DNA from 4 places in the Paenibacillus sp. FSL L8-0340 genome. Region 3 is predicted to be linked to each of the others. Evidence: riboswitches for the same ligand, from Rfam matches in the RefSeq annotation. Region 3 holds a riboswitch; each other region holds the start of a gene.
What was found. Region 3 has a riboswitch for cobalamin ahead of NST07_RS04865 (DUF4430 domain-containing protein). Riboswitches for the same ligand answer to the same signal wherever they lie in the genome.
Positions count from the first base shown of each region.

Region 1: another riboswitch for cobalamin. It lies ahead of NST07_RS02360 (anaerobic ribonucleoside triphosphate reductase); the one in region 3 lies ahead of NST07_RS04865 (DUF4430 domain-containing protein).
Region 2: another riboswitch for cobalamin. It lies ahead of metE (5-methyltetrahydropteroyltriglutamate--homocysteine S-methyltransferase); the one in region 3 lies ahead of NST07_RS04865 (DUF4430 domain-containing protein).
Region 4: another riboswitch for cobalamin. It lies ahead of NST07_RS09050 (energy-coupling factor ABC transporter permease); the one in region 3 lies ahead of NST07_RS04865 (DUF4430 domain-containing protein).

Region 1 is NZ_CP151967.1:514,479-522,225, reverse strand. It holds gene NST07_RS02380 (hypothetical protein) at 33-377, opposite strand; gene NST07_RS02375 (hypothetical protein) at 501-1,145, shown strand; tRNA gene NST07_RS02370 (tRNA-Thr) at 1,751-1,822, opposite strand; gene NST07_RS02365 (MTH1187 family thiamine-binding protein) at 1,904-2,212, opposite strand; cobalamin riboswitch at 2,628-2,859, shown strand; gene NST07_RS02360 (anaerobic ribonucleoside triphosphate reductase) at 3,195-5,180, shown strand; gene nrdG (anaerobic ribonucleoside-triphosphate reductase activating protein) at 5,177-5,692, shown strand; gene NST07_RS02350 (ribonucleoside-diphosphate reductase subunit alpha) at 5,899-7,747, shown strand, end outside.
Region 2 is NZ_CP151967.1:5,230,582-5,238,328, reverse strand. It holds gene NST07_RS23965 (MarR family transcriptional regulator) at 47-421, opposite strand; gene NST07_RS23960 (ABC transporter ATP-binding protein) at 731-1,501, shown strand; gene NST07_RS23955 (FtsX-like permease family protein) at 1,476-3,425, shown strand; gene NST07_RS23950 (DedA family protein) at 3,443-4,075, shown strand; gene NST07_RS23945 (undecaprenyl-diphosphate phosphatase) at 4,148-5,008, shown strand; cobalamin riboswitch at 5,295-5,504, shown strand; gene metE (5-methyltetrahydropteroyltriglutamate--homocysteine S-methyltransferase) at 5,668-7,747, shown strand, end outside.
Region 3 is NZ_CP151967.1:1,063,629-1,071,375, forward strand. It holds gene NST07_RS04860 (glycosyltransferase) at 1-1,281, shown strand, start outside; cobalamin riboswitch at 1,738-1,939, shown strand; gene NST07_RS04865 (DUF4430 domain-containing protein) at 2,201-7,447, shown strand; gene NST07_RS04870 (DUF4430 domain-containing protein) at 7,596-7,747, shown strand, end outside.
Region 4 is NZ_CP151967.1:2,012,210-2,019,956, forward strand. It holds gene NST07_RS09040 (DUF6171 family protein) at 1-38, shown strand, start outside; gene NST07_RS09045 (ArsR family transcriptional regulator) at 242-1,219, opposite strand; cobalamin riboswitch at 1,383-1,572, shown strand; gene NST07_RS09050 (energy-coupling factor ABC transporter permease) at 1,833-2,597, shown strand; gene NST07_RS09055 (energy-coupling factor ABC transporter substrate-binding protein) at 2,597-2,893, shown strand; gene cbiQ (cobalt ECF transporter T component CbiQ) at 2,877-3,668, shown strand; gene NST07_RS09065 (ABC transporter ATP-binding protein) at 3,738-4,580, shown strand; gene cobJ (precorrin-3B C(17)-methyltransferase) at 4,707-6,179, shown strand; gene NST07_RS09075 (sirohydrochlorin chelatase) at 6,289-7,599, shown strand; gene cobK (precorrin-6A reductase) at 7,605-7,747, shown strand, end outside.

The DNA of each region.
Region 1 (7,747 bases), 550 kb from region 3:
GTAGCAATGTTCCAAGGTGTTTACTTCAAGTCTTACAATTCGCTCAAGTTATCTTGAGTAAGTTCTAGCTCCTTACCATTTTGATTAACAATATAAATTTTCTCAGGTGGACTTTCTAGGCTTTTCCCCTTAATTAACAGTTGGTGTCCTCCTTCGATTTTGTACTTTCTTATATATATTCCTGATCCGATATCCTCAAAGGAATACTTGTCAAAATCCCCCCAATTCAATGATACGCCTTTTTCAGCTAAGCTTTTTAATTCATCATACGAAATGTACTCCTTTGGCCCTTCTTCTTTGTTGCTTTGGCATGCTGAACAAATAATTAAAATGAATAATAATGTCATTGAGAACTTAAAGCATTTTGCTAGTGTCATTAGAACTTCTCCTTTTTTACCATTATTTTACTGGTAATATTTAGAAGATAATCATATCATAAAAAGGTAAAACAAGCATCTTTTAATCCCGATCCGGAAAAGTGGTTGGAATGGTTTAACAGCTTGCCTGAAGAAGTGCAATTAGAAGTCAATTATAGACCTGCAGGATTTGATTCCACATTAAATAAAGCAGTTTTACCAAACAATGATATACCAATCAATGAAACGCAATATAGTCAAAATTCATCTGAACCAAAAGAGGATTCCAAAAAGTCCGTAGGATTGCAGTTACTTGAAACAATGGTAACTGGTGGATACGAACATCCTTATGATACTAGTGTTTGGGCACCATTAACAGATAAGGCCAATTGCTATGCTTATATGTTAAACATATCTACTTATTCTGGGCACAAACTTCAACCAGGTGAAAAGGCTGGGAATATTTTCTCAAGCTTAACAACTACAAGCATAATTAATGCTGCACAAGCTGATATGCCTTACCTGAGTAAATCTATTCGTAGTTCTAGTTATAGTGAAGTTCCAGGTTATCGGGAGTACAAAGTAGCATTAGTAATTGCTCCTAATTATGATTATCACTGGTATAGACAAGATGCTGACGGCGGCTGGTCACACAAAAGAGGCTTAACTGCAATTGATTTTAGAGATGCAAGCGGAATTTCAATTCGCAACCCGCAAACAGCTAATCGCAATTATGGTAATGGTCTGAATTATTCTACATTTAGCGGATTGTATATTATTAAATATTAACAAAAATTATAAAAGCCATCATGCACATCCCCTCTCCCTAGGATACCGGGCTTCTAAATTTCCATGTGAAATTTTAGGTGTATTCATTCCAATTGAGCGAAGCTAAATTACACTTGTTTCTAGGTGTAGCGGTTGGTAAATGCCTTCGCCAGTTTGAGTACAGTGGGGTAAAATAATTTTTTCAAGGAGTTTAGTAATGTAGAATTGATATGCCATGAGAAACCGCCCTTTTAATAGAGCGGTTTTTTGTTAATTCGCAAATTTATTTATCACACAGCGATTGTTGGCTTTTTTTATGCCGAGAAGGAGTTTTTTATGAAATTGACTCAAAACAAAACTTTATATCTTTATATTATGTACGCTCCTTGAATTCATTCTGTTATCGGTGCTGCCACCCGTGCCCAAAATCTTCTTATCCTACACAATATGCAGAGTACGTAGTCTACATTTAAGTAATAAACAATTATCTGCCTGGCAATTGAGGTCAGCGCGACTCAGAAACCCCCCTTTACTCGGGTAAAAATAAGAAGAATGGTAGAAAAATCAAAAAAAAGCGCAGCCCCCCCGAAATTCCAAGAAGCCGCGCCGCGTATGTTTTTTTAGGATGCTGGTGAAGGGAATTGAACCCCCGGCCTACGCATTACGAGTGCGTTGCTCTACCCCTGAGCTACACCAGCTTAAAGCATTTTTTCTGTCAAACAAAAAATATTATACAACTTTCAGCCAAAAACGCAACCTTTTTTCACAACATCCGGGCTTCAATTCTCCTGCAGCTTGCGTTCAACGGATTGCAGCTTACTGCGGCTTGTAGACGGCTTGTCGCGGCGGTCATCAATCTTCAGCGACGTGGATACCCGCTGTGCCCCGGCAGCGAAAGGCGACTCATGCAGCGCTTCTACGGCAGCGAGAATCCGCGGGATCGGTCCTTCGATAATCGTCCCCATAGATGTAAGCTCATAAGTGATCCCTTCCACTCCCCTGAGCACACGCTGCATATCGGCCACATAACAGCTCAGGCTCGTGCTGCCTGTGCCGATTGGAATTACGGTTACTTCGCCAATTGCCATTCTGAATCCCTCCTTAATATGCTGTAAAAAAAACCCTTTATTGGAAATTTCCTCGCGCGACCTTATTACGGACTATAAACCTAAAGTTCCTGATATATGTCTACGGCCTGTTCTTATTGTAGCAACTCCGCCGCACACCCACAAACCGCTAACCCCCACCATTCGTAACCCTTCGTCCCCCATATTTCTTCATTAGGCATTCCAGTGTCACGCTCACAATATTTATGGACTCTTTGTGGCATCTTTTAAGACAATTTATGACTTTATCCAGACACTTTTTGCACCCAACTTGTGGATTACCTGTGGACTAACTGTGGATCATTTGTGAGTAAAACCGCAGAACCCGCTCCCCGCGCGGAGTTTCAAAAAATGGTTTACAAACACAACATATTGGGTTATTTTTATCTAACGACAACAAAATATAGTGGAAACAGGTGTTTCGCTCTTTCAAGCGAGCTGAAGCTTAATAGGGAAACGCGGTGCAAATCCGCTGTGGTCCCGCCACTGTAACCGGATGCCTGCAGGCTTTCTGAAGCCCGTCAAGCAGCGTCTACCGGCAATAGCCACTGAGGGGCCTCAAAGCTCTCGGGAAGGCGCCGGAGGATTCACCGGAAGCCAGGAGACCTGCCTGTTTCGCCGACACCATCATTCATGCCTGCGAGGACCAGGTGAGGTGTCCGCAATGCGGCCTGCACAAGCAGACATAGCCTTCCCGTGTTTTAAGGAGCCAAGGCTGCCGATACCTGAGGGCTATAAACCATTATCGCCCTCAGGTATCGGCTTCTGCGGAATATATAAGAACAGGACAGAGATTACCCCTGTCCCCTGCTTGTATGTTCATCAAGACAACCGGCAAATATCCTTGTAAGGATATTTCGTACGCATTCGGGCATTTTCCGCCTCTTCGGCGGGAGATGCTTTTTTACTGCTATCAGGAAGTATATACTTCGTTCTTACTATACCGAGGGGAGAGAGCTAGACAATGACGCTGCTGGAGAAACGGTACAACGGTGGACAAGCTGCACAGGAAGTTCTTTTGGAGGAAGTTATTCATTTGGGACGGGATATTATCGACAGCCGGGATTTGGATCTGCTGCGCGAGAATGCCAATTTGAACGGAGAAAGCTTCTCCGGCAAAATGAGCAAATTCGGCAGTGAATATTCCAAGTGGTATGCCCGCAACTTCACGATGCCGCCACAGCTCGTGCAGGCCATTCAGGATAATGTCGTGTACGTCCACGATCTGGATCAATACGCCATCGGAACGACCAACTGCATCTTTATCCCGTTTGAGCGCCTTCTCCGCGAAGGCTTCAATACCGGCAACGGCAGTGTCCGTCCTCCGAACTCGATTATGACCGCAATGTCGCTGGTGGCGATTATTTTCCAATCCCAGCAAAATGCCCAATACGGCGGCGTATCCGCCAATAAACTGGATTATGATCTTGCCCCGTACGTGACCAAATCCTTCGCCAAGCTGTTCCGCAAGGGACTGGAGTACTTTGAAGAAGGACAAGCCGGTGATCACCTCGGCGAAATCTCGATGAGCCGCAGCGATCTGGCGGAGCAGTATCCTCGCGCCTTCCGCTTTGCGCAGAAAGAGACCGAAAGCGAAACACTGCAGGCAGCAGAGAGTATGATACATAATCTCAATACGATGTCCAGCCGTTCCGGCGGACAGATTCCTTTTACCAGCATCAACTATGGCACCTGTATCTCCCCCGAAGGCCAGCTTGTGATCAGCTCCCTGCTGACCGCCACCATGAACGGCCTCGGCAGCGGAGAAACACCGGTGTTTCCGATCCAAATCTTCAAATGCAAGCAGGGCGTCAACCAGCAGCAGGGCGATCCGAACTATGAGCTGTTCCTCAAAGCAGCCGAATGTTCCGCACGCAGACTGTATCCGAACTTTGCCAATCTGGATGCTCCGCTCAACATGCAGTACTATGATCCGGCTGACCCGGACACTGAATTTGCTACGATGGGCTGCCGCACCCGGGTACTGGGCGACCGTTTCGGACGTAATCACTGCTCCGGCAAAGGCAATCTGTCCTTCAACACCCTGAATCTGGTCCGTCTGGGCCTCGCTCACGGCACTGTAACAGGCCGCCGTCTTGCTCCCGACGAGGAAGGCTTCTACGACGACCTGAATCATTATATGGATATTGCACTGGAAGGCCTGCTGCACCGTTTCCGGATTCAAGCGGCCCAGAAAGCCAAAGCCTCCGATTTCATGATGCGCGAAGGTGTCTGGGAAGGCGGCGAACAGCTTGCTCCCGAGGACAGCGTAGGCGAGCTGCTGAAGCACGGCAGTCTGTCGCTCGGCTTCATCGGTATGGCGGAGTGCATGAAGGCCATGTACGGCAAACATCATGGCGAGGACATGGAAGTCCATGCCAAAGCGCTCGCCGTTGTCCGCCATATGCGCGAGTACTGCGACCGCAAGAGCGAAGAGCTCAATCTTAACATCACGCTGTTTGCAACACCTGCCGAAGGCTTGTCCGGCAAATTCACCAAGGTGGACCACAAGGTGCTTGGCTCTATTCCCGGCGTAACCGACCGCGAATATTATACGAACTCCTTCCACATTCCAGTGTATTACGAGCTCAGTGCGGCCAAGAAGATTAGCCTTGAGGCCCCTTTCCATGAGTACTGCAACGCCGGAGCCATTTCCTATGTGGAACTGAACGGCAATGCCCGCAGCAACCCGGCGGCTTTTGTCAAAATCATCCGCTACGCGCTGGAGCAGGAAATCAGTTATTTCAGCATTAACCACCCGATTGACCGCTGCTCCGGCTGCGGCTATGAAGGGGTTATCGGCACGAACTGCCCTTCCTGCGGCGCGCATGAGCATGACACCCATATCCGCCGCCTGCGCCGGGTAACCGGATATTTGACCGGCGATTACCAGACCCGCTTCAACGCCGCCAAGCAGGCCGAAGTAAGAGACCGCCTCAAGCATCTATGAATATTTGCGGCTACTACCCGGAATCAATTAATGAGGGAGAGGGCATGCGGGCCGTCCTCTTCCTCAGCGGCTGCCGCCACCGCTGCCCGGGCTGCTTCAATCCGAAAACGTGGAATTTCAATTTTGGTGAAGTGTTCACCCTGGAGCGGCAGCGTGAGATTATTGCCGAAATTGCCGCTAATCCGCTGCTGGACGGCCTGACGCTGGCCGGCGGGGACCCTTTTTTCTCGGCAGAAGAGGCTGCGGGCTTCATTCATGAGCTTCGCGCTGTGCTGCCGGATTTCTCAATTTGGATTTATACCGGTTATACGTATGAAGAGCTGACGGCTTCTCCGGGCTCGCCGGAATGGAATCTGCTGGCCTTGTGCCATGTAGTGATTGACGGACGATTTGTAGAAGAGCTTAAAGATACTACCCTTCCCTACCGGGGAAGCAGCAACCAGCGGATTATCGACATTCCGGCCAGCCTTGCCGGCAAGGAAGTCATCCATTGGCAGCCTGCTGTACTTTAGCTTTTTGGAAATATAAATTTCATGGTATACTTTAAGCTTCTGTTTTCCGCAGACCCGGATTCCAGCACGCGATACGATCTATCGCCTGCTTCGAAGGCAGCTTTGAAATGTCGGCTTAGCCGCCATTTCCTGGCCGCTTTCTGCGCTATAATATATCAATTTTTAATATTGAAAATTAAACCCAAATACGAAAGGATGAATCCCCTATGCCAGAACTCGTAGTGAAACCCGACAACCGCCAATTGGCTTTTGATGAAATCCGCCTCTCCGTTTACGCCGACCGTATCCTGAACGGCCTTGAGCAATTAAGCAAAGAAACCTTGCTGCGCGGGGTGCAGTCCAAGCTTCGCCGGAGCGAGGTCAGCGGAGAGGAAATCAGCAGCGCCTTCACCATGAGCGCCCTTGAGCTCGTAACCAAAGAAGAACCGGATTGGAAGTTTGCTGCTGCCCGCTCGCTTTTGACGACCCTATACAAAAAAGCCGCGGTTAACCGCCGCTATAAAGCCTACCCGGATGAGCCATACGGCGAGCTGTACCCGCTGATTTCCGATCTGGTGAAGAAAGGCATCTACCGTGAAGAGCTTCTGACCCACTACACCAAAGAACAGATTGCCGAGCTTGGCGGCTGCATTGATCATACACGCGACCTGCTGTTCGATTACATCGGCTTGCTTACATTGTCAGACCGTTACCTGGCCCATGACTTTGACGGGCGTGTGATGGAGCTTCCGCAGGAGCGTTATATGATTATCGCCATGTTCCTCATGCACACAGAGCCGGAAGAGAAACGTCTGGATCTGGTTAAAGAAGCCTACTGGGCGATGAGCAACATTTACATGACGGCTGCAACGCCAACGATGTCCAACGCTGGTAAAAAGGTTGCCGGACAGCTCTCCAGCTGCTTCATCGACACCGTAGACGACTCGCTCGAAGGTATCTTCGACTCCAACACCGACGTAGCCCGGCTGAGCAAAATGGGCGGCGGCATCGGCGTCTACCTCGGCAAGGTACGGGCCCGCGGCTCCGATATCCGCGGCCACAAGAATACCAGCTCCGGCGTTATCCCGTGGATCCGCCAGCTGAACAATACCGCCGTCAGCGTCGACCAGCTCGGCACACGCAAAGGTGCGGTTGCCGTTTATCTCGACGTCTTCCATAAAGATATTCTCGCCTTCCTCGACCTGAAGCTTAACAACGGCGACGAGCGGATGCGCGCGCATGATGTGTTCCACGGCGTCTGCCTGCCGGATCTGTTCATGGAGGCCGTAGAAGCGCGCGGCCACTGGAACCTTTTCTGCCCGCATGAGGTGAAGAAGGTAATGGGCTGGAAGGATGAGAACGGCCGCGCACTTGGCCTTGAGGATTTCTATGACGAAAAGCTTGGCCAAGGCGCATTCCGTGACAAATATGCCGAAGCTACCGCCAATCTGGAGCTGTCCCGTATTACGGTTCCGGCCATCGACATTATGAAGCGAATTATGAAATCACAGCTGGAAACCGGCACACCTTATATGTTCTACCGCGATACGGTGAACCGCTCCAACCCGAACCGGCACCAGGGGATGGTCTTCTCCTCCAACCTGTGCACAGAAATTATGCAGAACCAGTCGCCAACGGTCATTGAGAGTGAAGAGCTGGTTACCAAAGACGGCCAGACCCGGATCGTCATCTCAAAGGTTCCCGGCGACTTCGTAGTCTGCAACCTGAACTCCATCCACCTGGCACGTGCCATCCCGGCCGGAGTACTGGAGCGGCTGGTGCCGATTCAGGTACGCATGCTAGACAACGTCATCGACATTAACAATATCGAAGTGCTGCAGGCGCAGTACACAAACAGCCAATACCGTGCAGTCGGACTCGGCACCTTCGGCCTGCATCACCTGCTGGCGCTGGAGGGCATCCGCTGGGAGTCCGACGAAGCCGTGGAATACAACAATCACCTGTATGAGCACATCAACTATCTGCTGGTACGCTCCAGCATGGAGCTGGCCCGCGAGAAGGGCCGCTATCCGAAGTTTGCGGGCTCCGACTGGGATACCGGAGCCTACTTCGACT
Region 2 (7,747 bases), 3.3 Mb from region 3:
CTCTGGGATGAGGCAGCGGGTCATTCAGGAAGCCAGGATTGCGCCATCATTGCTGTTTCAGACGCAGCAACTGCTCCAGCAGCTCCTGCACTCTGGTGTCAGGGAACGATTGGGCCAAAACCTCGTTAACAGTCACCCGGGCCCGGTCCAGCTTGTCTTGCCCTATGGCAGTAAGCGAGGTATAGATGCTTCTGCGGTCAGCATCACAGGTCTTTCTTTGGAGCGCGTCGCAGCCTTTGGCTTCAAAACGGCTGACCAGTCTGGAGACGGCGCTCTGGCTTAACCCGACCATCGACTCCAATTGCTGCAGCTTCAGCTTCTTCTCCGGGGCTTCGGAGAGAAACAGCAGCAGATAGAATTCTTTTAGAGACAATTTGTAGTTCTCCTGAAGTTTGGTTTCTAACTCATTTGCTACATTCATTTGTATATGGGTCAATGACAACCAGCTGGTTATCAGTTCATTGGCAAGAGTATCCTTCATCACATATCACAATTCCTCTCCCGGCTATATACCGACTCATGAAATTAAATATTCAACTATTATAGCATCATACGCCCGTGGTTTGATAGATACAGAGGAATCGGCTGCGCAGCGTACCGGAATTCTGTCAACGCTATTCTGCTTACAATAATGTAAGGTGACTGTAAGTTTCAGAAATAGCAGCTGTAGTTTACAGTTTGTATAATGAAATCAATCCAAAACGATCAGGTAACGAAGGAGCGGAAGCACTTGCCCATATTAGACGTCCATAATTTATCCAAAATATATGAGGGCAAGGTATCAATTCATGCGCTGAACCATATTCGTTTTGCCGTGGAGAAGGGTGAGTTTGTAGGTATTATGGGACCTTCAGGCAGCGGAAAAACAACACTGCTCAACGTGATCGCCACGATCGACGAGCCTACCTCAGGTGAGGTGATGATCAACGGCGGAAATCCGAATGCGCTCGGGCGCAAGGACAAAGCGCTCTTCCGGCGGAAGGAACTGGGTTTCGTCTTTCAGCATTTCAATCTGCTTGATACGCTTACCGTAGAAGAAAATATCGTGCTGCCGCTGACGCTCACCGGGGTGCCGCTTCCGGAAATGGAACACAGGCTGCAAGAGGTGGCTGAGCGGCTGGCCATCGGTCCGCTTCTTCATAAACGGACGTATGAAATCTCCGGCGGGCAGATGCAGCGGGTGGCGATTGCCCGGGCAATGATTCACCGGCCGGCGCTGATTCTGGCCGATGAGCCAACGGGTAGCCTGGACTCCAAAACAGCGGCCGAAGTGATGAGCCTGCTGGCAGAAGTCAATGAAGCGGAAGGGTCCACGGTGCTGATGGTCACCCATGACGCAGTGGCGGCGAGCTTTTGCCACCGGGTCATCTTTATCAAGGACGGACGGTTCTACAGCGAGATGTACCGGGGCAGCAGCAGGCAGGCTTTCTTCCAGAATATCATCGACATGCTGTCGCTGCTGGGAGGAGCAAGCCATGACCTTTCGGCAGTTCGCTTATAGAAATGTAACGCGGAATAAGCGTAAATACGCTGCTTATTTTGTCAGCAGCGCATTTTCCGTAATGATCTTTTTTCTCTGTGCACTGTTTATATTTCATCCGGTGATTTCGGGCGATATGATCCTGGATACGGCGGCTGACACCATGATGGTGGCTGAGGGAATTATTTTTGTATTTTGTTCCCTGTTTGTGCTGGTGTCCGTAGGATCTTTTCTGCAGTCCCGCAAGCTGGAATTCGGCATCCTGCTGATGCACGGCATGACGAAGCGGCAGCTGAACCTGATGGTTTTTTTGGAGAATATGATGATCGGCAGCTCCGCCATCCTCACCGGCACTTTGCTCGGTCTGCTGCTGGGCAAGCTGTTCCTGATGATTGGAGCGGGGTTCCTGGGCATTGGCCCGCTGGAATTTTATCTTTCCTGGCACGCACCGGTACTGACGATTTGCAGCTTTGCTCTGCTGTTCATGCTGATCTCGTTAAGTACCTTTGCCTTTATCGGGAATGAGTCGGCGAGAGGTTTGTTTCAGGGCGGTCGCAAAGGAGACAAGGAGCCGCGGGTGTCTGCCTTACTGGCGTTCGCTTCGGCCCTGCTGCTGCTTGGAGGCTATATTCTGGCCGCTACCACGACCGCAGCATCGGTGGAGAGAGTGATGTTTCCGGTGGTGGCGATTACGGTCGCCGGCACTTACTTATTCTATACACAGCTTAGTCTATATGTGGTTAGGATAATGAGGAAAGTCCGGCGGTTTTATTGGCATAAGACAAACATTATTACACTCTCGGGCTTAACCTACCGCTGGAAAGACAACGGGCGGATGTTTTTTATGGTGACGATTGTTTCGGCGGTATCCTTCACCTCTGTCGGGGTATTTGCTTCTATTCATACACTCTCCAAAGAGCTGAAGCTGGACTATCCGGCAGCGGTCGGTTATGTGGCCAAGGGCAATGAGGCCGGGGCCGCTGCGGAAGAGGATTTAAACGGGATAAAAGCGGAACTGGAGCGGTTGAATCTTCCCTATCGCTCGCTGGAGATCCAAATCAAATATGCGGAAGTACAGTCTCAGACCGGTCCTGACCGTACAGAGCGTCTGCCGCTGATGGCTTACAGTGATTACAAACAGGCGCTCCAACAAGCCGGATTTACCTCCCGTGAGCAGCCGCTCCAGGGGAATGAAGGTCTGGTCATGATCGGTTCCCAGCGTGACCGCAGCCTGACCTCTGAACGGGTTCATGCCCTTTATAAGCTGAAGCAGGGAGTAGATATTCAGGAGATCGGATATACGGAGCATGTGCCGATTGCTGAATATCTGCTGCCGGAGCTGGATGGGAGGGATGGCGGTGATTTCAGCGGAGTAGTCGTTAGTGACAGCTTGTTCGCCACCATTAATCCCGTGCAAAGAGATTTGTATACCGGGTTCTATGTGGACCCATTCCAACAGACGGTTGGCATTGCTTCAAGACTTGCGGACAAAGGCAAAGTGTCCTACGAGAGCAAATCCCCTTATGCCGTTGTGGTCAGCGGCACGCTGTTCGAAATTCAGCGGACGTTATACAGTACGATGCTGTTCGCTTCGCTTTTAGTCGGCACCGTTTTTTTTATCGCCGCAGGCAGCTTCTTGTACTTCCGGTTGTACATGGATCTTGACCATGACCGGCTGCAGTATTCCACCTTGTCCAGAATGGGCCTGACCGACCAGGAACTGGACCGGACTGTGACCCTGCAATTGTCACTGATGTTCTTTGTTCCGGTGGGGCTGGCCATCCTGCACAGCTTGTTCGCCTTTATTGCGCTGCAGCGGCTGTTCTATCTGTCCATCGCTGCCGAAACGGGAGCGGTGCTTATCGGCTACCTGGCTGCGCAGGGGTTATACTTCTTCCTTATCCGCAGCCGTTATTTGCGCAATCTCAAAAAAAATCTCATCTGAACGCGGAGGAGCACGAAATGAAAACATGGATTACCGATTTTATGGAACAGTTCGGCTATCTGGGCATTTTTCTGATGCTGGCCCTGGAAAATATTTTTCCGCCTATCCCCTCGGAGGTAATCCTTCCGTTCGGCGGTTTCATGACAACCACTTCCGGGATGACCATCCCCGGCGTGCTGATCGCCTCAACGGCCGGCTCGCTGCTGGGAGCACTTGTGCTGTACTGGATCGGCCGGATGCTGGACGTGAACAGACTAGAACGGATTGTGGACCGCTGGGGCGGACTACTCCGGATCAGCGGAAAGGATATCCGCAAAGCGGATGCCTGGTTCGACAAATACGGCTACTGGACGGTATTGTTCTGCCGCATGATTCCGCTGGTACGGAGTCTGATCTCCATTCCTGCAGGAATGTCGGGGATGAAATTCGGGTTATTCATGCTGTTTACGACGATCGGGACGCTGGGCTGGAATGTGCTGCTTATTCTGCTGGGTGCTGCGCTGGGAGAATCCTGGGAGGATATTGGCGTGTACATGGAAGCTTACTCAAGTGTCGTCTACGTATTGATTGCTGTGGGAGTTGTTGTGGGTGGTGTGCTCTATTTCCGCAAACGCCAGTCCGGTAGAAAACCGGTAGATACCACAGATTAATTAAATTCACAGGTTTCGCAGAACTATTTAAAGCCTCTCATAGGGGAGGTCAACAAAAAGGAGGGGATCAATATGGAGCTGTTAACAATTATTAAAGCCATCATTCTGGGCATTGTAGAAGGATTAACTGAATTTGCTCCGGTATCCTCGACCGGTCATATGGTAATCGTGGATGATATGTGGCTGAAATCCCAGGAATTTCTCGGAAAATATGCGGCGAACACGTTCAAAGTAGTCATCCAGCTGGGTTCGATCCTGGCGGTAGTTATCATTTTCCGCAACCGGTTTATCGACCTGCTGGGTCTCAAGCGGTTCAGCCGCAAGGAGCTGACGGCGGTGCCGGAAGGACAACCTCCGGTGGAGACGGAAGGCCGGCTGAAGCTGGCGCAGGTCATTGTGGGACTTATTCCGGCAGGAATTCTCGGATTTCTGTTCGAGGATTACATCGACGAGCATTTATTCTCGACATCGACGGTCCTGATCGGACTAGTCATTGGGGCAATATTCATGATTTTTGCCGACCGGTTCGCCCCCAAAAAAATCAAGACAGAGAGTGTTGACCAAATTACATATAGACAGGCGCTATCGGTAGGTTTGATCCAATGCTTGTCGCTCTGGCCCGGCTTTTCACGCTCCGGATCGACCATCTCAGGTGGAGTGCTGCTGGGTATGAGCCACCGTGCGGCTGCCGATTTCACCTTTATTATGGCAGTGCCGATTATGGCGGGTGCGAGTCTGATTTCACTGGTCAAGAACTGGCAGTATTTCACGATGGATGCCCTGCCGTTTTTTATTGCCGGGTTCATTAGTGCATTCCTGTTCGCGCTGCTCTCTATGAAGTTTTTCCTGAAGCTGATCAACCGGATCAAGCTCATGCCGTTTGCGATTTACCGTCTCGTTCTTGCCGGGGTAGTCTACCTCGTCTGGTTCTAAAAGACAGGCTGAAACAGCCCGTTGATTGCTATCATTTATCGAAAAGAAACCGGGTGTGCCTCCTTGTCAAGGACGGTGCAGCCGGTTCTTTATGCTGTATACCAAACGTTCTGCTGAAGCTGCTTCTTGAAGAGAGGCTGTGAGGGAATGTGTGGCAGAATCGCAGCAAAATGAGCCTGCACGGCGCCAGCTATAGGGAATGTGTATAACGGGAATACCCGTAAATCTGTTGCGGATAAGGTATCGGATTCAGTATGATGGCATCAGATTACGGGATGAATACAATTTGCAAATATCGGAGACAGGCGCCAGCCGGAGCATCAGAAAGGCCCGGAGGCTTAATAGGGAAATTCGGTCAAGCCGATGCGGTCCCGCCACTGTAACGGAAGAGTTCATAGCAGCCCATGTCACTGGCCATCTCTACTTCGCCGGGAAGACTTGCTGATGGATGCCGACGCCGCTAGCCAGGAGACCTGCCTGTCTCAACAGCACTGCAGTACCTACGGAAGATAGGGAGGTGTTAAGACGTTACCCATTGGCAGCCCATGGGCGTCTTTCCCTGCGGCCTGGTTAGGGGAAGACGCTCTTTATTATTGATACCGACTGAAATCATTACCTAAAAGCCTAAGGCAATTATTATAAACAAGGGAGTGACTGTAATGACAAACAACATCAAGACGAGCAGCCTCGGTTATCCGAGAATCGGAAAGAACCGGGAGTGGAAAAAGACGCTGGAGGCTTACTGGAGCGGCAAAATCAGTGAAGAAACCTTGCGCGCGGAAATGGCCGGTATTCAGCTTCAGCACCTCAAGACACAGCAGCAGGCCGGGATCGCACTGATTCCTGTCAATGATTTTACCTTTTATGACCATGTGCTGGATACCGCTGCTATGTTTGGCATTGTTCCTCCGCGTTATGCCTACGACGGCGGAGACATTCCGCTCGATCTGTACTTCGCCATGGCGCGCGGCAATTCGGCTGCCCCTGCCTGCGAGATGACTAAATGGTTCAATACGAATTACCATTATATCGTGCCGGAAATCGGCGGGCAGACTCCCCGCCTGATTGAGAACAAACCGCTCGCTGCCTACCGTTTCGCCAAAGAGCAGGCGGGTATTGAAGGCAAGCCGGTTATAGTCGGACTCTATACCTTCCTGAAGCTCTCCAAGGGATTCGCTGCAGATCAAATTGTAGAGGTTGCTGCCCGTTTCCTGCCGGTGTATGTGCAGCTGCTGCAGGAGCTGCAGCAGGAAGGCGTGGCTTGGGTACAGATCGACGAACCGGCTATCGTAACCGGCTTAACCGCGGAAGAAGTTGAACTGCTGGGAACGATCTACAGAGAGATCGCTGCAGCAGTGCCCGGACTTCATGTCTTGCTGCAGACTTACTTTGAAGCTGCAGAGCCGCTGGAAGCACTGCTGGAGTTGCCTGTGCAGGGCATCGGATTGGACTTCGTCCATGACGGCGGGGTCAATCTGGCGTCGATCCGGCGCCTGGGCTGGCCGGAGGACAAATGGCTGGGAGCGGGCATTATCGACGGGCGCAATATTTGGCGCTCCGATCTGGATGCCAAGCTTGAGCTGGTCCGCGCGCTGAAGTCCCATGTGCCGGACGAACGGCTTATCCTCCAGCCATCCTCCAGTCTGCTGCATGTGCCGGTAACCGTTCAAGGCGAGGATAAGTTAAAGCCTGCGGTACGGCAGGCGCTGGCCTTCGCCGACGAGAAGCTGGCGGAGCTGAGTCTGATTGCAGCAGCGGCGGGAGAGGATGGGCAGGTCTATGCCGCAGCGCTCGCCGAGAGCCGCGAGGCGCTGAATGTGTTCCGCGCCCTGCCGGAACGCGGGCGGCAGGATGTGGCTGAGCAGGTGCGCAGCCTGGATAAGCTGCCGGACAGCCGCAGCTTGCCCTTCGCGGAACGCGTAAAGGTGCAGCAGCAGAAGTGGCAGCTCCCGCTGCTGCCGACAACGACGATCGGCAGCTTCCCGCAGACGCCTGAAGTGCGCCAGGCCCGGCTCAAATGGCGCAAGGGCGTCTGGAACCAGGAGCGCTATGACGGATTTATCCGCCAGCAAATTGCAGATGCGATTACTTTTCAAGAGGAGCTCGGGCTGGATGTGCTCGTGCACGGTGAATTTGAGCGGACGGATATGGTTGAATTCTTCGGCGAGAAGCTGGCAGGGTACCTCTTTACTAAAGGGGGCTGGGTCCAATCCTACGGTTCGCGTTGTGTGAAGCCGCCGGTCATTTATGCCGATGTTGCGTTTACCGGTCCTATGACCGTGAAGGAAAGTCTGTATGCCCAGTCGCTCACCAGTCTTCCGGTAAAAGGGATGCTGACCGGTCCGGTGACTATTCTGAACTGGTCGTTTGTCCGTGATGATCTTAGCCGTGAAGAGGTAGCCAACCAAATCGCCCTTGCCCTGCGGTATGAGGTGCAGGCGCTTGAGGAAGCGGGAATCGAGATGATTCAGGTGGATGAACCGGCTATCCGTGAAGGCCTGCCGTTAAAGGCTGAAGATCATGAGCATTATTTGAACTGGGCGGTAAGATCTTTCCGTATCGCTACCAACCACGTGAAGGCGACAACGCAGATCCATACGCATATGTGCTACAGTGAGTTCAATGACATGATCGGATCTATTTCGGCGATGGATGCTGATGTCATCTCCATCGAGACCTCGCGCAGCCATGGGGAGCTGATCGTCAGCTTTGAAGAGCAGGAGTATGACAAGGGAATTG
Region 3 (7,747 bases):
CTGGATGATGTACAGCTGCTCGGACGGCGGTGGCTGAAGGAATCACGAAGTGTGGAGCCGTTCGAACGCTTGCCGCTCGCTTTCTATCACAATAGTGACCGCGAGAGCGGCCCGCTGGATTATGATGCGCTGCTGGATCTGGTGAAGCGCAAAGCGGACGGCGACAAAGAAACGGTATACCGTTTCCTGGCCTGGTCACAGAACAACCGGCTGTTCACGGTGTCGAAGAAGAAGCTATACCCGGGCTACCGCCGGGCGATTCTAAAGTATTTCCTGAACAGCGACCGCGAAGCCTTCAAGAGCAGGGATTTCCGCAAAAGCTATGTCTCCGCTGCTGGGCCTGCTCTGCAAAATGTATATAACGAAGCCCGCTCCCAGCTGGCTTCGCCGCTGGCGCGGTGGGTTAGCCGCAGCCGATTTCAACTCCTGATCTCCGGCTCCATTCTGGGGATCGTACTGATTGGCGTTATTATCGCCATCAGCCTGCTGCGGCCGGACAGCCCGGACACGGCTCTGCCGGAGGGCAGCGCAGCACCGGACGGCGGCCACCCGCCTGCTGCCGTGTATCTTAGCGGCAGCGGAGAAGGCGCGGGCAGCAGACTGGTATTCACCTTTGCTGACGCTGAAGAATGCACCGCCTTTACTCCGGCGGAGATCAGTGTAGCAGCCTCCGGTGGGGATCCGGAGGTCTACAAGGTCACGGCGACGTCGAGCCGGTGTCTCGCTCCGTCGCCGGATGCGGGGGCCGCCGGCATGAACGGCGGCAGTGGAACGGCAACGCCGGATGCGTCAGCCGGAACGGAAGCCGGCGCGACCGGGAACGCGAACGCCGGAACGGAAGTCGACGCGACAGGGACCGCGAACACCGAAACAGAGGCCGGCGCGACAGGGACCGCGAACGCCGGAACAGAAGCCGGCGCGACCGGGAACGCGAACACCGAAACAGAGGCCGGCGCGACCGGGAACGCGAACGCCGGAACGGAAGCCGGCGCGACAGGGAACGCGAACGCCGGAACAGAAGCCGGCGCGTCCCCGGCTGTGTCATCCGCGCCTTCGCCGGGAGAGACCGGGGGAGCTTCGTACCAAGTCACTGTGGATCTGGAACCGGGGGCTAAGCTGGCCGAGGGCAACATGATCATCGCGGGCGATTATAAGCTGACTCTGCAGTCGGATCCAGCACTTACGGCAACCCCTACACCGAGTGCCCAGCCTACTGCAACTGCGACTGCAACTGCAACGCCTACGGATGATGGCGGAGCAGCAACCGAGGCTCCTGAGTAAAGTGATATAAACAGACAAAAATCCTGAACCGCATGTTTTGCCCGGAGAGAGCAGGGCAGATGCGTGTTCAGGATTTTTCTTCTTTCACAGAGCTCCGGCGTTGGTTATGACGGATCACCCTGTAAAGGGATTCTCTCCCTCTAATGTGGACTGTATATTGAAAATAAGTTGTATAAGACGATATACTACCGCTAAATTATCCGGTTGAGCCTTATGTGGCGTTTTACGAAATAATAGCGGGTGTAAATCCGCCTAATCCTTATTAATGAGGGAGTAGCCAAAACTTAGCGGGCATTTTTTCCGCTACTAATGATGAACTGCGTGCAGACAGGTTGGGATCAACGAAGAGTGTGTTTGATGCTTTCGAAAAGGGCTCAGCCGGCAACGGGCGGCATTGGAACAGCTTTTCTATAGACATACAAGGGAATAGTGGATATGATTATGAATATTAAAATTTGATAGTCTAGTGAAAAGGGTGCAGATTCTATCCAGTAGAATTTGCTTAAAAGGGAAGTCCGGTGCAAGTCCGGCGCGGTCCCGCCACTGTAAATGCGGAGCGACTCTTAAGGGTGCCACTGTCCTGTGAAGCAAGGACGGGAAGGCGGAGGGAAGCTGTGAAGCATAAGCCAGGAGACCTGCCTTTTTCTTGAACGTTTCTATTCTTCGTGGGGTAAGAATGCGGAACATTACAAATGGATGTGGTGGCGGAGCTTGAGCACCCCCGTGCTTCATTTGTATTCTTCCGAGGCCGCCCTTAGCAGGGGCGGTTTTTTTGAGGGATGAGGATGAAGTATAAGCCGGTGCTGTATGTTATCCTTCTCTCTCGCAGAAACGGCCCCGTCCTTTTGAAATGGACAGCATAGCCGTTTCTTCTTGTTGTCCGCTGCTTCACTATTTTATTCACGGAAAGAGGTTAACGATGAAGACTCTTCTCTCTGCCAAGTCCTTTATGCTTGGCCTGGCTTTATTGCTGGTTATTTCGATTCTGGGAACAGCGCTTGTTCCTTCAGGGCAAGTGTTTGCCGGGGCGGTCTCCGCTACCGCGTCCGGAGGAACGGAAAGTGTTACTGCTGCTGTGTATGCAGCAGACGAGTCTGGCGCAGAGCCGGCTGCGGCTGCATTAACAGCGAAGCAGCAGATTACCGTTGCCGGAGCGACCTATGCGGCTGCCGAGTATATGCTCAGCAGCGGCGTGACGTCAGAATGGCAGGCGGTTGGCCTCGCACAGGCGGGCTACAAAGTACCGGAAAGTTATGTCCGGCTGCTGGAGCAAAAGGTGCGGACAGCCAGCGGCAGCTTTGCCGCAGTCACGGATTATGCACGGATTGTGCTCGCGGTACAAGCCGTGGGGGCTGATCCGGCGAATTTTGCCGGAAACGGCTCTGAGCCGGGTTTTAATCTGGTTGAGCGTATCTATAACAGCGACAAAATGAGCGGCCAGACGCTGAACAATCCGGTCTATGCGCTGCTGGCACTGGATTCAGGCAATTATACTATTGGGGCGGATGCCAAATGGAGCAAAGCGGCGCTGCTCAGCGAGATCCTGTCCAAGCAAAATGCAGACGGCGGGTTCGCCTTGACTTCCGGGGCAAGCGAGCCGGATATGACGGCGATGGCTTTAACGGCCCTTGCTGCGCATAAGAGTGATCCGGCGGTTGCAACTGCCGGGCAAAAAGCAGTAGCCTGGCTGTCTGCTGCGCAGGACAGCAACGGTGGCTTTGGAGGCAGCAGCGAAAGCGCGGCACAGGTCATTATCGGCCTTGCCTCCTTCGGGGTAGACCCGGAAGGAGCAGAATTCACCAAGGGTGAAGCAGATCTGATAAGCAGACTGCTCAGCTTCAGTGTAGAGGGCGGCGGGTTTGCCCATAATCAGGGCGGAAATGTAAATGCTTTTGCTACAGAGCAGGGGCTGCAGGCGCTGGTGGCCTACACCCTGTACAGCGGGGGCGGAAACGGCAAGCTGTATGACTTCACTAAGCCTGCGGTTCCGAATCCGTTAGTGTATGTGCCCCTTGTAATTGAAGGGCCGCAGAACACGCTGGGAGAAGGGATGGCATATGCAGGCAATGTCCTCGAGGTGCTGGAGAAAGTGGCCGCCCAGAAGGGCCTTCCGGTTAAGAATGAATCGGGCAGCTATGTAACGGGAATCGGCAGTATCCAAGCCGGAATCTACGGCGGCTGGGATGGCTGGAAATATGCTGTGTCCCGGGACGGGGCATGGATTGATCCCGATGTAGGAATGAAGGATTTTAAACTTAAGGAAGCAGACCGGGTTCTCGTTTATTATGCGGGCAACGATACGCAGCTGGTGAATTCGCTGACGCTGTCCGCGTTGCAGCCGGGTGAGGAGGAGCCTTTCTCAGTCACGGTTACCCAGATAAAATGGGTATGGGACAATGCCACAAATATTTCGAGTCCTGTAACCTCAAGTGCATCTGGTGTGGAAGTGGCAATCGGAGACCGGAAGGCAACAACCGGTGAAGACGGCAAAGCGGTCTTTGCCGAAGGTGTTCCGGCAGGAGACTATACGCTAACCGTAACCGGTTATGTTGCGGACAATGCACCAACTATCGCTAAATATTCGCAAGCTGTAAAGGTAATCTCCAAGAATGTACCAGTTCATCTGTCGGTTGAAGGACCTGAGGGGCCGGTCGCTGAGGGAGCGCTGCAAGCATCCAACGCGCTGGCGGCATTGAAGAAACTTACGGCATCCGGAAATATTCCGCTGGAGATTACGGAGTCCTCCTACGGCAGCTATGTGTCGGGCATTAATGGGATTAAGAACGGAACCCATGACGGCTATTGGAACTTCCTGGTGTCGCGCGGCGGGAAATGGATCTACCCAAGCGAAGGCATGGGTGACTTCAAGCTGCAGGCACAGGACAAGGTGCTTGTCTATTTTGCCGGTGCCAACACGCAGGCAGTAAATTCCGTTACAGTATCTCCACCGCAGCCAAAACCGGGGGAAACGTTTAAAGTGACTGTTACCGGGGTGGAGTGGGTATGGAATAACACGACATTTGCTTCCGAACCGGTTGTTTCACCGGCAGCCGGAGTGAAGATAACCATTGGCGGTAAATCAGTCACTACGGACAGCCAAGGCGTTGCAGTTTTTGAAGGAGGCTTGTCCGGCAAAATATACACGCTGGCTGTAACCGGTTATGTTGCGGAAGCCACACCAAACATTGCCCGCTATACGGATTCGCTGAAGGTGGCTCCGGGCAATGTAACCTCCTATCTGTCCATTGAAGGGCCACGGGGTCCGGTAGCTGAAGGCGCGCTGGAAGCATATAACGCGTTTGATGCGCTACAGCAGCTGGCAGCTGCGAACAACATTCCTCTAAAGGTTACGGAATCTTCCTTCGGCATCTTTGTAGGGGGCATTAATGGAATCGAGAACGGAGCCTATAACAATCAGGGTTACTGGGCTTTTGCCGTATCGCGCGGCGGGGCGTGGATTTATCCGGATGTGGGCTTAAATGATTATATTCTGCAGACTTCCGACAAAGTGCTTGTCTACTATGCCGGAGAAAATACGCAGGTAGTAGATTCGGTACAGATTTCGCCTGCGCAGCCGAAGCAGGGTGAGGCATTCACCGCTACGGTCACGCAGAAGAAATGGGTCTGGAATAATGACACGTATACTTCTGATCCGGTGACTTCACCGGCTGCAGGAGTGCAGGTCACTGTTGGCGATAAAACCATCACTGCTAATGAGCAAGGGCTCGCAACCTTTGAGGGTGGCCTGCCTGCCAAAACATACACGCTGGCCGTGACCGGTTATGTCGAAGGCGGGACGCCTAAGATTGCCCGCTACACGCAGCCGTTGACTGTTACAGCTTCGGTAGAAGTGCCTGAGACGGCATCGGCCACGCTCACAGTCATTGGAGACACTACTAAGGGAACCATTCTGGCTGGTACCAAGATGACGCTGAACGAGGGAGAGACCGCATACAGCTTGCTAATCCGCCAGCTTGGAAGCAAGGTTGTCAGCGGCGGAAGCGGAGACAGTGTATACATTAAAGCAATTGATGGCTTAGCAGAAAGGGACCGCGGTGAGAAAAGCGGCTGGATGTACTCCGTAAACGGTGTCTACCCGGATTACAGCTCCGGAAGTTATAAGCTGAGCAGCGGCGACGCCGTAGCCTGGCGTTATACGCTTAATGGCGGAGATGATCTGAAGGGATCGGCTGGAGGTTCCTCCGGCACTGGAGGTGCAGCAGCAGGTACGGGCGGCAGTATGGTGAATGTGGGTATCACCCCGGATAATACCCTTCCGCTGAATCAAGTAGGACAGACGACAGCTGTTTCGAACCTGAGCACCAAAATGACCCCGGCAGCAGCGGCTGCCCTTAAGCAAAAGCTGGCGGCAAACGTGGCTGTCTTCGAGCAGGAGGTCACTTCGGGTGCGGCGGCAACCTTGCAGGACAGCGGCGGTGAAGTGAAGCTGCAGCTGCCAGCCGGTTCCGTGTCCGGCAATTTGAAGATCAGCGTACGCGAGACTACTTCAGAACGCGCTGAGCTGGTATCGGGACTCTATGATTTCAAACCGGATGGTACGAAATTTGTGAAGCCGGTGGATCTTTCGATTACAGTTCCGGTTACGGCGGTAAACCCTGCCAATCTGGCTTTGGCATGGCTTGACGAAAGCACCGGCCGCTGGATTCCGGTTCCCGCTGCGCTGGATGCGCAAAGTGGGGTGATCACCGGAAAGGTCAGTCACTTCACGTCCTTTGCCGTAGTGGACCGCAGTAAATGGGAGCCGCAGCCGCAGCAGTTGAAGAGCGATATTGCAGCTACTGCCAAGGCAATTCAGGCAGCCGAAGAGATCAGCGATTGGCAGGCGATTGGACTCGCCCGTTCCGGCCACACAGTACCGGCTGCTTATTTGAACGGAGTGAAGGAGCAGCTTGCCGCGAATAAAGGGGAGTTCCGCAAGGTTACGGATTATGAACGTTTGGCGCTGGCTGTTGCCGCTGCCGGCGGTGATCCGCAGAGTATTGGCGGGTATAATCTGATTGAGCAAATTTATAACAATGACCATATGGTAAGCCAGGGCAGCAACGGCCTCATTTTTGCCCTGATTGCGCTGGACAGCGGTTCTTATGCTGTACCTGCGAATGCGCAGTGGACTAAGGAACGGCTGATCAAGTCCATCCTGGAACTGCAAAGCAAAGACGGCGGATTCCCGCTGACAGCTGGCAGTACCGATGATGTGGACATTACCGCTATGGCAGTTACTGCACTCTCATCCCATAATGACCAGGCGGAAGTAAAAGCGGCTGCGGATAAAGCGATCGCCTGGCTGTCGCAGCAGCAGCTTGAAGGCGGCGGCTTCAAGCTCTCGGGAGCAGAAAACAGTGAGAGCACCTCACAGGTCATCATTGCCCTGAGTGCTGCCGGAGTTGGTCCTAATGACTCCAGATTTATTAAAGCTAAGGGCGGACTTCTCAGCCACCTGGCTTCATTCAGACAAAGCACTGGCGGCTATGCTCATTCGGCTGGCCAGCCCGGGAACAGCCTGGCTACCGAACAGGCATTACTGGCACTGGCTGCGTACGACCTGTTCCTGGCCGGAGAGGCGAAGCTGTTCAGCATCTCGCCAGCCGCTTCCGGCAGTGTGTCCTTTGCCGATGAGAGTAAAATTTCATCCTGGGCGCTGGACTCCGTTCACAAAGCCTATGAGCAAAAGCTGATGGAAGGAGTCAGCGGATCTAGCCTGATTTTTGCACCGAAGCAGAATATTACCCGTGCCGAATTCGCTGCGCTGCTGCTGAGACTGACAGATCAGACACCTGCTGCAGCTTCGGCTGCACCAGTATTCAGCGACGTAAAGGCCGGCACATGGTATTATGGAGCTGTGCTTAAAGCGAAAGAGCTCGGATGGGTAGGTGGAGTTACGGATACAACCTTTAATCCGAATGGCTGGATTACCCGCGAGGATATGGCTGTGATGATTTCCAGAGCGTTCAAGCTGGAGAACGGTTCTGCGGCTACGGCGCAGACTGCGAAGTTCACAGACGAGCGCCGGATCAGCAGCTATGCGCTGTCAGCGGTCCATGCGGTAACGGAGTCCGGTTATATGACCGGCTTCAGTGGAGGATTTGACCCATCAAGTGCCGTAACCAGAGAAATGGCGGCGGTCGTAGCCGTAAGATTGCCTTAAGTGTAATCCATCTTTAAGAAGGCGATTGAGCAGAGTAACAGGCTCATCGGACTGAAGCTTCAAAAGAAAACATAGAGTATAGGAACGGAACGGGGGAGCAGCAGGACAGCCTCCGTTCCTTTCCCTTTTTTCGGAGGTGTGAAAATTAATGTCCAAGCAATCCAAACGATGGTTGTTTTATCCCTTGCTTCTTCTCTTGGCGGTGGTGCTACTGACCGGCTGTTCTTCCGGTGAGCGGCAGTCTGCCGGTTCTGATCTGAACAGTGTAGCAGATACCACCGCTACACAAAGCTCAGCCCC
Region 4 (7,747 bases), 950 kb from region 3:
TGCCGGGCGGCGGTTTGTGGAGTCCGGTCACGGAGTAGCGTTCCGCCAAGCCGTTAGAGAACCTTTGTCACAGAGGAAGCGTCCATTGGCTGTGATACCGGAAAGAAGCCCATGGATTCCCAGGCATACTGAAATTTTAAACGCCCTCATCACTCGTGGATGCAATACCGCGAGGGATGGGGGCGTTTATGTGAGAAGAGAAGAATATATGTGCGGACTTTACAGTGAAGGCTTCGCTTGATTAGGAAACTGTTCCATTCCCATTGTCAGTCCTTGCTGCTGTATCCGTTTTATCCGCGTCAGCACTATTGAATCCATCGGTATAGAACAGCTCTACGACCAAATCCTCGTTGTAATTGCCGAAGCCTTTGCCGAATAAGGTGAGCCCGCCGATATGTTCGGCATCCTCTTCCACCGAGAGCCTGAAGGTCCACTGCTTGTTGCGGATTGCTACCTGTTCCAGCGTAATGTCGGAGAGTTTTAAGCCGTCCATATAGGTTCCTTTTGGAGTAATGCGCAGCTGCTTGAGCAGGCCGTATTGATTGGTGTACGCGGGCCACCAGGCAGGGGTATATTTCCCCGGGCTGTCTCCGTAATCGCCTGGGCTAGTCCAATACCCTAGCTTCTGGCCATTCAGCGTGAATGCAATATCCGAAGGCCAGTTATTATTGGTTGACGGTGCTTCGGAGGCTATCTCCATCGTAATGATGAGCTCCTCCGGCTGTTGGCTGGATAACAGGAAGTTGGGTATTTTGTATTCGACATACCCTTTGCCAAACCAGAGAATTCCGGCATTCATCCGCTCCATATCCCAGAAATAACGCGGATCGTCGAAGCTGCCGATGATATGCTCGGTAGTGGCCAGCCCGCAGGTGGGCTCTATCTCAAAGTCGGAATAATGTCCGACCGGTATTTCTTTCCTGTGACCCTTGCGCTCTGCTTTGGCCTGGAGTGGGAAGATAATCTCCACCCCTTCAGCGGCAAGAGAACAAATCTTCTGCAGTCCGCTTCGTCCGGGGGCCATATGGGTGCGGATCAGTCCGGCCGTTTCCAGCTTGCGCACATGCATTGTCATAATGGCACTGCTCAGCTTGACCGCTCCCGCCAATTCCTTTACGTTCATGGGCTGAACAGCGAGCAGCTGCAGCATTCGCAGACGTACAGCGCTTGAGAGCGCCTCGTACACCGGCAGGGAATCTTCGGTAAGATCAAGTTTCATTTTCTGGGTACGCCTCCGGATTCAAGTTATATAGTTAATGATTATATTACTTAAATGAATTTCTTACAACCCGTAGGGTCCACCGGATGGTGTGCTGGAGAACTTTGCCGCTCCACTTTTATCACAGACACCCCCCGGCGAAGTCCACTATAATGTACAGGATAAATTAGCGATAAGACAAGGTGCCCTTGTAACTACAAGGGGTAACAGGGAATCGGGTGCAAATCCCGAGCGGTCCCGCCACTGTAAGGAAGAGCTGAACTTCAGCATGTCACTCGGCAAACAGCCGGGGAAGACGAAGGAAGGCGTTATGATCCCGAGCCAGGAGACCTACCTTGTTTGCGCGCACCACGACTCTACGCGGATAGGAGCGGTGTACGAATTGGTTAAAGAGATGAAGGCATGCATTTTTGGAGACGGTGGATGTTGAAGATTTGGTGCAGAGCAAGTGCCAGCTTCAGCTACCCCAAATTACAATTCTGCGAATTCTTCGCTGTTGCAGCGGGACCACCATCTCTTACATATCTGATGACGTACATAGCACTCCCACCCCCCGGGGCGGGAGTTTTTGATTTGATGCGGCACAAAATGACGAATCCATGGAGGGAAAAGCATGAACAAACGCAAGTTTTGGAGTTTTGCTGCACTCATTGCCGGATTTACCGTTTATTTTTTGCTGAATGAGCCGGGCACGGCCAACGCGATGCATATTATGGAGGGTTTTCTGCCGGTAGGCTGGGCCGTATTCTGGTGGGGGGCATTTCTGCCGTTTTTTGCCCTTGGAGTCCTTAAGCTGAAGAAAATGACCAAGGACAACCCGGAGCTGAAGCTGCTGCTTGGGCTGGCGGGTGCATTTACCTTTGTATTGTCAGCACTCAAAATGCCTTCCGTAACCGGAAGCAGCTCCCATCCTACAGGAACGGGACTTGGTACTGTAATGCTGGGGCCGCTGCCGATGAGCGTAATCGGGTCTGTTGTGCTGCTGTTTCAGGCGCTGCTGCTGGCACACGGGGGGATAACGACACTTGGAGCGAATGCATTTTCGATGGCGGTGGCCGGTCCTTTTGCCGGGTATGCGGTCTATAAGCTGCTGATGAAGGTGAATGGACGTGAAAAGCTGGCTGTCTTTATGGCGGCGGCAGTGGCCGATCTCATGACGTATGTGGTGACCTCGGTTCAGCTTGCAGTGGCTTTTCCGGCAGCAGACGGAGGTGTGCTGGCTTCTCTGATTAAGTTCGGCGGTATTTTTGCCGTGACGCAGATTCCGCTCGCCATCAGCGAGGGGCTGCTGACCGTGCTGCTCTGGAACTGGCTGAAATCCTACAGTCCGAATGAGCTGTCGCTGCTGAAACGGCAAACCAAGGGAGGAAGTCTGTGATGAGCAATAAGTGGAAAAATGGGTTGATGCTACTGGCGGTGATTTTGCTGGTGGTGCTGCCTCTGCTGCTGGTGAACGGGGAATTCGGCGGGGCTGACGATGCCGCAGAGGGTGTAATTACAGAGATTGATCCCGGTTATGAGCCCTGGTTCAAACCGCTGACGGAGCTGCCCGGCGAAATGGAAAGCATGCTGTTCGCGCTGCAGGCGGCGATCGGGGCCGGAGTGATTGGCTATTCCATCGGCCTGCTGAAAGGCAGACAGGACCGGCGCAAGCTTAATGATCAGAAGAATTGATGCGTTATCCTATAGCAATGCGCTGAGGCAGCTGCCCGCGATGTGGAAAAGCCTGTTCGCAGCGTTCATGTTCATCCTTTCCTATGCGCTTCATCCGGCCTTGCAGCTTGTGGTTGCCGGCTGGATGAGTGTGTGGTGCGTCCTGTACGCCAAAATCCCGCTGCGTGCCTACGGCCTGCTGTTTGGTACGGCACTTTTGTTCTTTTGTCTGAGCCTGCCGGCCCTGTTGCTTGAAATTGGCCTTCCAACTGCCGGTGAGACGGTAATGTCCTTGCAGCTCCCGGCTTCGACTCTTTCGCTATACATTACGGCGGAGGGGCTGCACCGGGCAGGGTTGCTGCTGGCGCGTGTGTTGGCCTGCCTGACCTGCTGCTTTTTTATCATATTTACAACACCGTTCGGAGAATTGCTGCAGGTACTCCGCAGGCTGCGCATGCCGCAGATCGTACTGGAGCTCATGCTGATTATGTACCGTTTTCTGTTCCTGCTGAGCGATACAGCACATGGAATGATGCTGGCGCGGCGGCTGCGCGGCGGCAGAAGAGGACGGGTGGCCAAACTGCGGGAAGTTGCGGGAATGGCGGGCTCGCTGTTTGCCAATACGATGCACCGCTACTATGGGCTGTCGCAGGGGCTAATAACCCGGGGGTACATGGGTGAGATTATTTTGCCGCCTTACGTGTCACGCCCGGTGCCGCGCAGATTCGCGGTTCAGGCCTGCGTTGGTATTTCCCTGTTGCTGCTCGCTCAGTTATGGATCTTGCGGAGCAGGTGATTACCTGATGCAGGAATCAGCCAACGGCAGGAGTAGAAGTGGAGACTGAACAAGAGTAAGGAGATTGCAATGAATAACGAATATAGCCTGGTCTTTGAGGGGGTCGCCTACAGTTATCCGGACACGGCGGAACCTGCGCTGCGGGAGCTGACTGTCTCCATCCCCAAAGGACGAAAAACAGCAGTGCTCGGCCACAACGGCTCCGGCAAATCAACCTTGTTTCTGCATGCGGTTGGCGTACTGCGTCCGCAGAAAGGCAGGGTGCTGCAGGGCGGCACCCCATTGGCCTATTCCAAAAAAGAGCTGGCCGCCCTGCGCCGCCGCGTGGGCCTCGTCTTTCAGGACCCCGAGCAACAGCTGATTCTTAGTACGCCTATCGAGGATATCTCTTTCGGGCTGCGGGGGACAGGCATGGATGAGGCCGCTATTCAGAAGCGCTGCCTGGAAGTGCTGGAGCAGCTGAATCTGCTGGCTCTGCAAGATAAGCCGGTTCATCAGCTCAGTCTGGGCCAAAAAAAGCGCACGGCGCTCGCAGGGGTTATGGCGATGGAGCCGGAGCTGATTTTGCTGGATGAGCCGACCTCCTATCTGGACCCGCTCTCCGAGAGACAGCTGCTTGCGGGACTTGAAAGCATTTCTGCCAAGGGCACCACGGTGGTCATGGCGACGCATGATATGAATCTAGCCTACCGCTGGGCGGACTGGATCATTGTGCTGGATAAAGGAATCTGCCGGGCAGCCGGATCGCCGGAGGATATTCTTGCAGACGGGGAAGACCTGCGGGCGCTCGGTCTTGACCTGCCGCTGCTCGCTGATTTATGGCATAGCCTGCCCGGCCGTTTGACTGCCGGGCAGGCTGCTCCCCGGAATGCAGAAGAGTTCAAAGCCATTTTGAAGCGGGAAATTAAATAGAATGATTACGACTATGACAGATGTGAATGTACCTGATTTGGCAGAAGCATCTGCTAGATATAGAGTCTTGTAGCAAGCAGCAGGGGAAGCATGAAATCAGGTTATTTTGTGGACGGGGGAAAAAGGATGGAAAAACAAGGAAAGCTGCTGATTATCGGCATTGGCCCCGGTGCCCTGGAGCATATTACAGGCCGCGCACTGGCTGCGCTTGAGGAAAGTGAAGCTGTTATCGGCTATAACACCTATGTAGAGCTGATCAAGCCGCTGCTGAAGCATCAGGAAATTGTCGGCACCGGTATGACGGAAGAGGTTAGCCGCGCCCAGGAAGCGGTGCGCAGGGCGGAAGCGGGACAGAGCATTGCGGTCATTTCCAGTGGGGATGCAGGTGTGTACGGGATGGCAGGACTGGTGTACGAGGTGCTGATCGAACGGGGCTGGAAGCGTGCGGGCGGTGTGGAAGTGGAGGTGATTCCCGGAATATCAGCGATCCAGTCCTGCTCCTCACTGCTGGGAGCGCCGATTATGCATGATGCCTGCACGATCAGCCTGAGCGATCATCTAACGCCGTGGGAGAGCATCGCGGCGCGTGTCGATGCGGCGGGTGCGGCGGATTTTGTAATTGCCTTCTATAATCCGCGTAGCGGCAAACGGAAGCGGCAGATTGAGGAAGCCCGCAGCATTTTGCTTCGCTACCGCGATCCGTCCACGCCGGTTGGCATTGTCAAAAGTGCCTACCGTGACCGCCAGCAGACGGTTGTAACTACGCTGCAGGATATGCTGGAGCATGAGATCGGCATGCTCTCCACAGTTGTGGTCGGCAACTCCGCGACTACCGTCTATGAAGGTCTGATGGTGACGCCGCGCGGCTATGAGCGCAAGTACAGTCTTGGCGCCGAGACGCAGGCGCTGAAGCCGCATGAGCGGCTGCGGACAGCTGCAGAGCCGTGGTCGCTGGCTGCGGCAGCGGTTGCCGCAGAGGCCGCAGCAGAGGCCGCAGCAGAGGTGAATAACGCTGCTGGCCCTATGGGCAGCGCAGCTGCTGCGGAGAGCGGAGCTGCTTCTGCAGCGGCCCGGACGGAGCTGCCTAAGGCTTTTGCTTCCGCCGTTTCGCCGGCGGCGCAATTCGAAGCCTCCGAACTGGAGGTTTCGCCGGCACTTGGCAGCCGCAGATATAGCGGCGCACAGATGGCGCTGCTTGCGGAGCTTGCAGGTGATGAAGGTCAGCTGGTGTGTACGCGGGACGGACATTTTCTGCTGCGCAGCAGTGGGGCTGAGCAGGAGGATAAGGCTTACCGGCTGGCAAAGGCCGGGCTGAATGTGAGCCTGCCGGGGGATTTTGTGCGAGTGAAAACGTGCGGCTTCTGTGAATTGAGAAAGGAAGACGGACTTAATGCAGCTATCCGCCTTCATAAGCTGCTCCACGGACGGCCGGTGCCGCGGGAGCTTCAGATCGGTGTAGCCGGTTGCGGCATGGCCTGCAGCTCAGCTGTGCTGGAGGATATCGGTATAGTGTACTCCAAGGGCAGCTTCGAGCTGTACCTTGGCGGGAAGAGGTCGGACGAGGCGCACATGCAGGCAGCCTGGTCCGTGAAGGAATGAATGAAGATGAGCTCATAGCCGCAGTTACAGCGATTGCCCTGCGATACGGTTCGCAGGGCAAAATCAATGAACGGTTTTATACATTTTTTCAGCAGGGGGGGCACAACGAATGAAAACAGTATTGCTCGTAGGACACGGCAGCCGGGTAACGGAGGGCAACGATGAGCTGCGGAAATTCACAAGTGAGCTTGCCGCCCGCAAGCCGGAGCTGACCTTTGTAACCTGCTTTATAGAACTGGCTTCGCCTTCGATTGCTGAGGGCATAGCGCTTTGTGTAAAGGGAGGCGCTTCGACAGTTTACGTGGTGCCGATTATTTTGTTCGCGGCTGGCCATTCCAAGCTGGACATTCCGCTGGCCATGGACCAGGCGAAGCTAAAGTATCCGGGCGTGGAATTTGTGTACGGACGTCCGGTCGGCGTGCAGGAGCGGGCGGTGGATATTTTGCTGGACCGGATCGCAGAAGCAACTGCGTGGAGACAGCCGGACCAGCCGGAAGACAAGATGCTGACATCGGGGGGGAATGCGAATGACGCGGGTCCGTGGGTAGCATCTTCTGTCTCCGTAGCTGGCAATACAGGCATTGCTGCAGTTGAGATGAACACCTCGAAAGTGGAGGACAAAGACACCATTATTCTTGTTATGGGCCGTGGAGGCAGCGATCCTGATGCCAACAGTGATTTCTATAAGCTGACCCGCCTGCTGTGGGAAAGGACTGCTTATAAAAGCGTAGAGGGCTGCTTTATCGCCATTGCCAAACCCTCGCTGCCCGAGGGGCTGGAACGTTGTCTGGCATTGGGTGCGCGTAAAATTGTGGTGCTGCCGTACCTGCTTTTCACCGGAGTGCTGATGAAGCAGTTTTCTGATATCATCTCGCAGTTCGCTGCCGGGCATCCGGAGGTCGAGGTGGAGCAAGGCAGTTATCTTGGGTCTCACCCGCTGCTGTCCGACATGCTTGCGGAGCGAATTGAAGAGACATTGGAAGGCCAATCCTTCGCCAACTGCGATAACTGTAAATACCGTGTTGAGGCGGCCGCACACCACCATCACCACCACCACCATGGTGAGGAAGGTGATGAAGAGGAACACGGGCATCACCATCATCATGCGGAAGATCACGGCCATGACCACAGATATGATCATCATCATGGGGAAGACCACGGACATGATCACAGACATGATCATCTTCATGGAGAAGATCATAATCACGAGCATGAGTATCACCATCATGGTGAGGAAGATCATAATCACGAGCACGGGCAATGTGGGCATAATTATACGGCTCATGGGCATCAGTGCTGCAGCGGGCAGCATGCACAGGAGCATCACTCCGAGATGGGTACGGAAGGCAAGATACAGCCGCGTCAGCGGGACCTTTCAGTACAGACAGTATCTTCGGCCAAAGGACCGAAGGAATTCTGAACGCTATGATATTTATGTTGTGCGGAACGAGTGATGCCCGGGAATTAGCACTGACTTTTTCATCTCACGGATTACCGCTGGTGGCTTCTGTTGTAACGCCAAGTGCAGCGGAGCGGCTTGAAGCAGCCGCAATACGGACTGCGGTTGG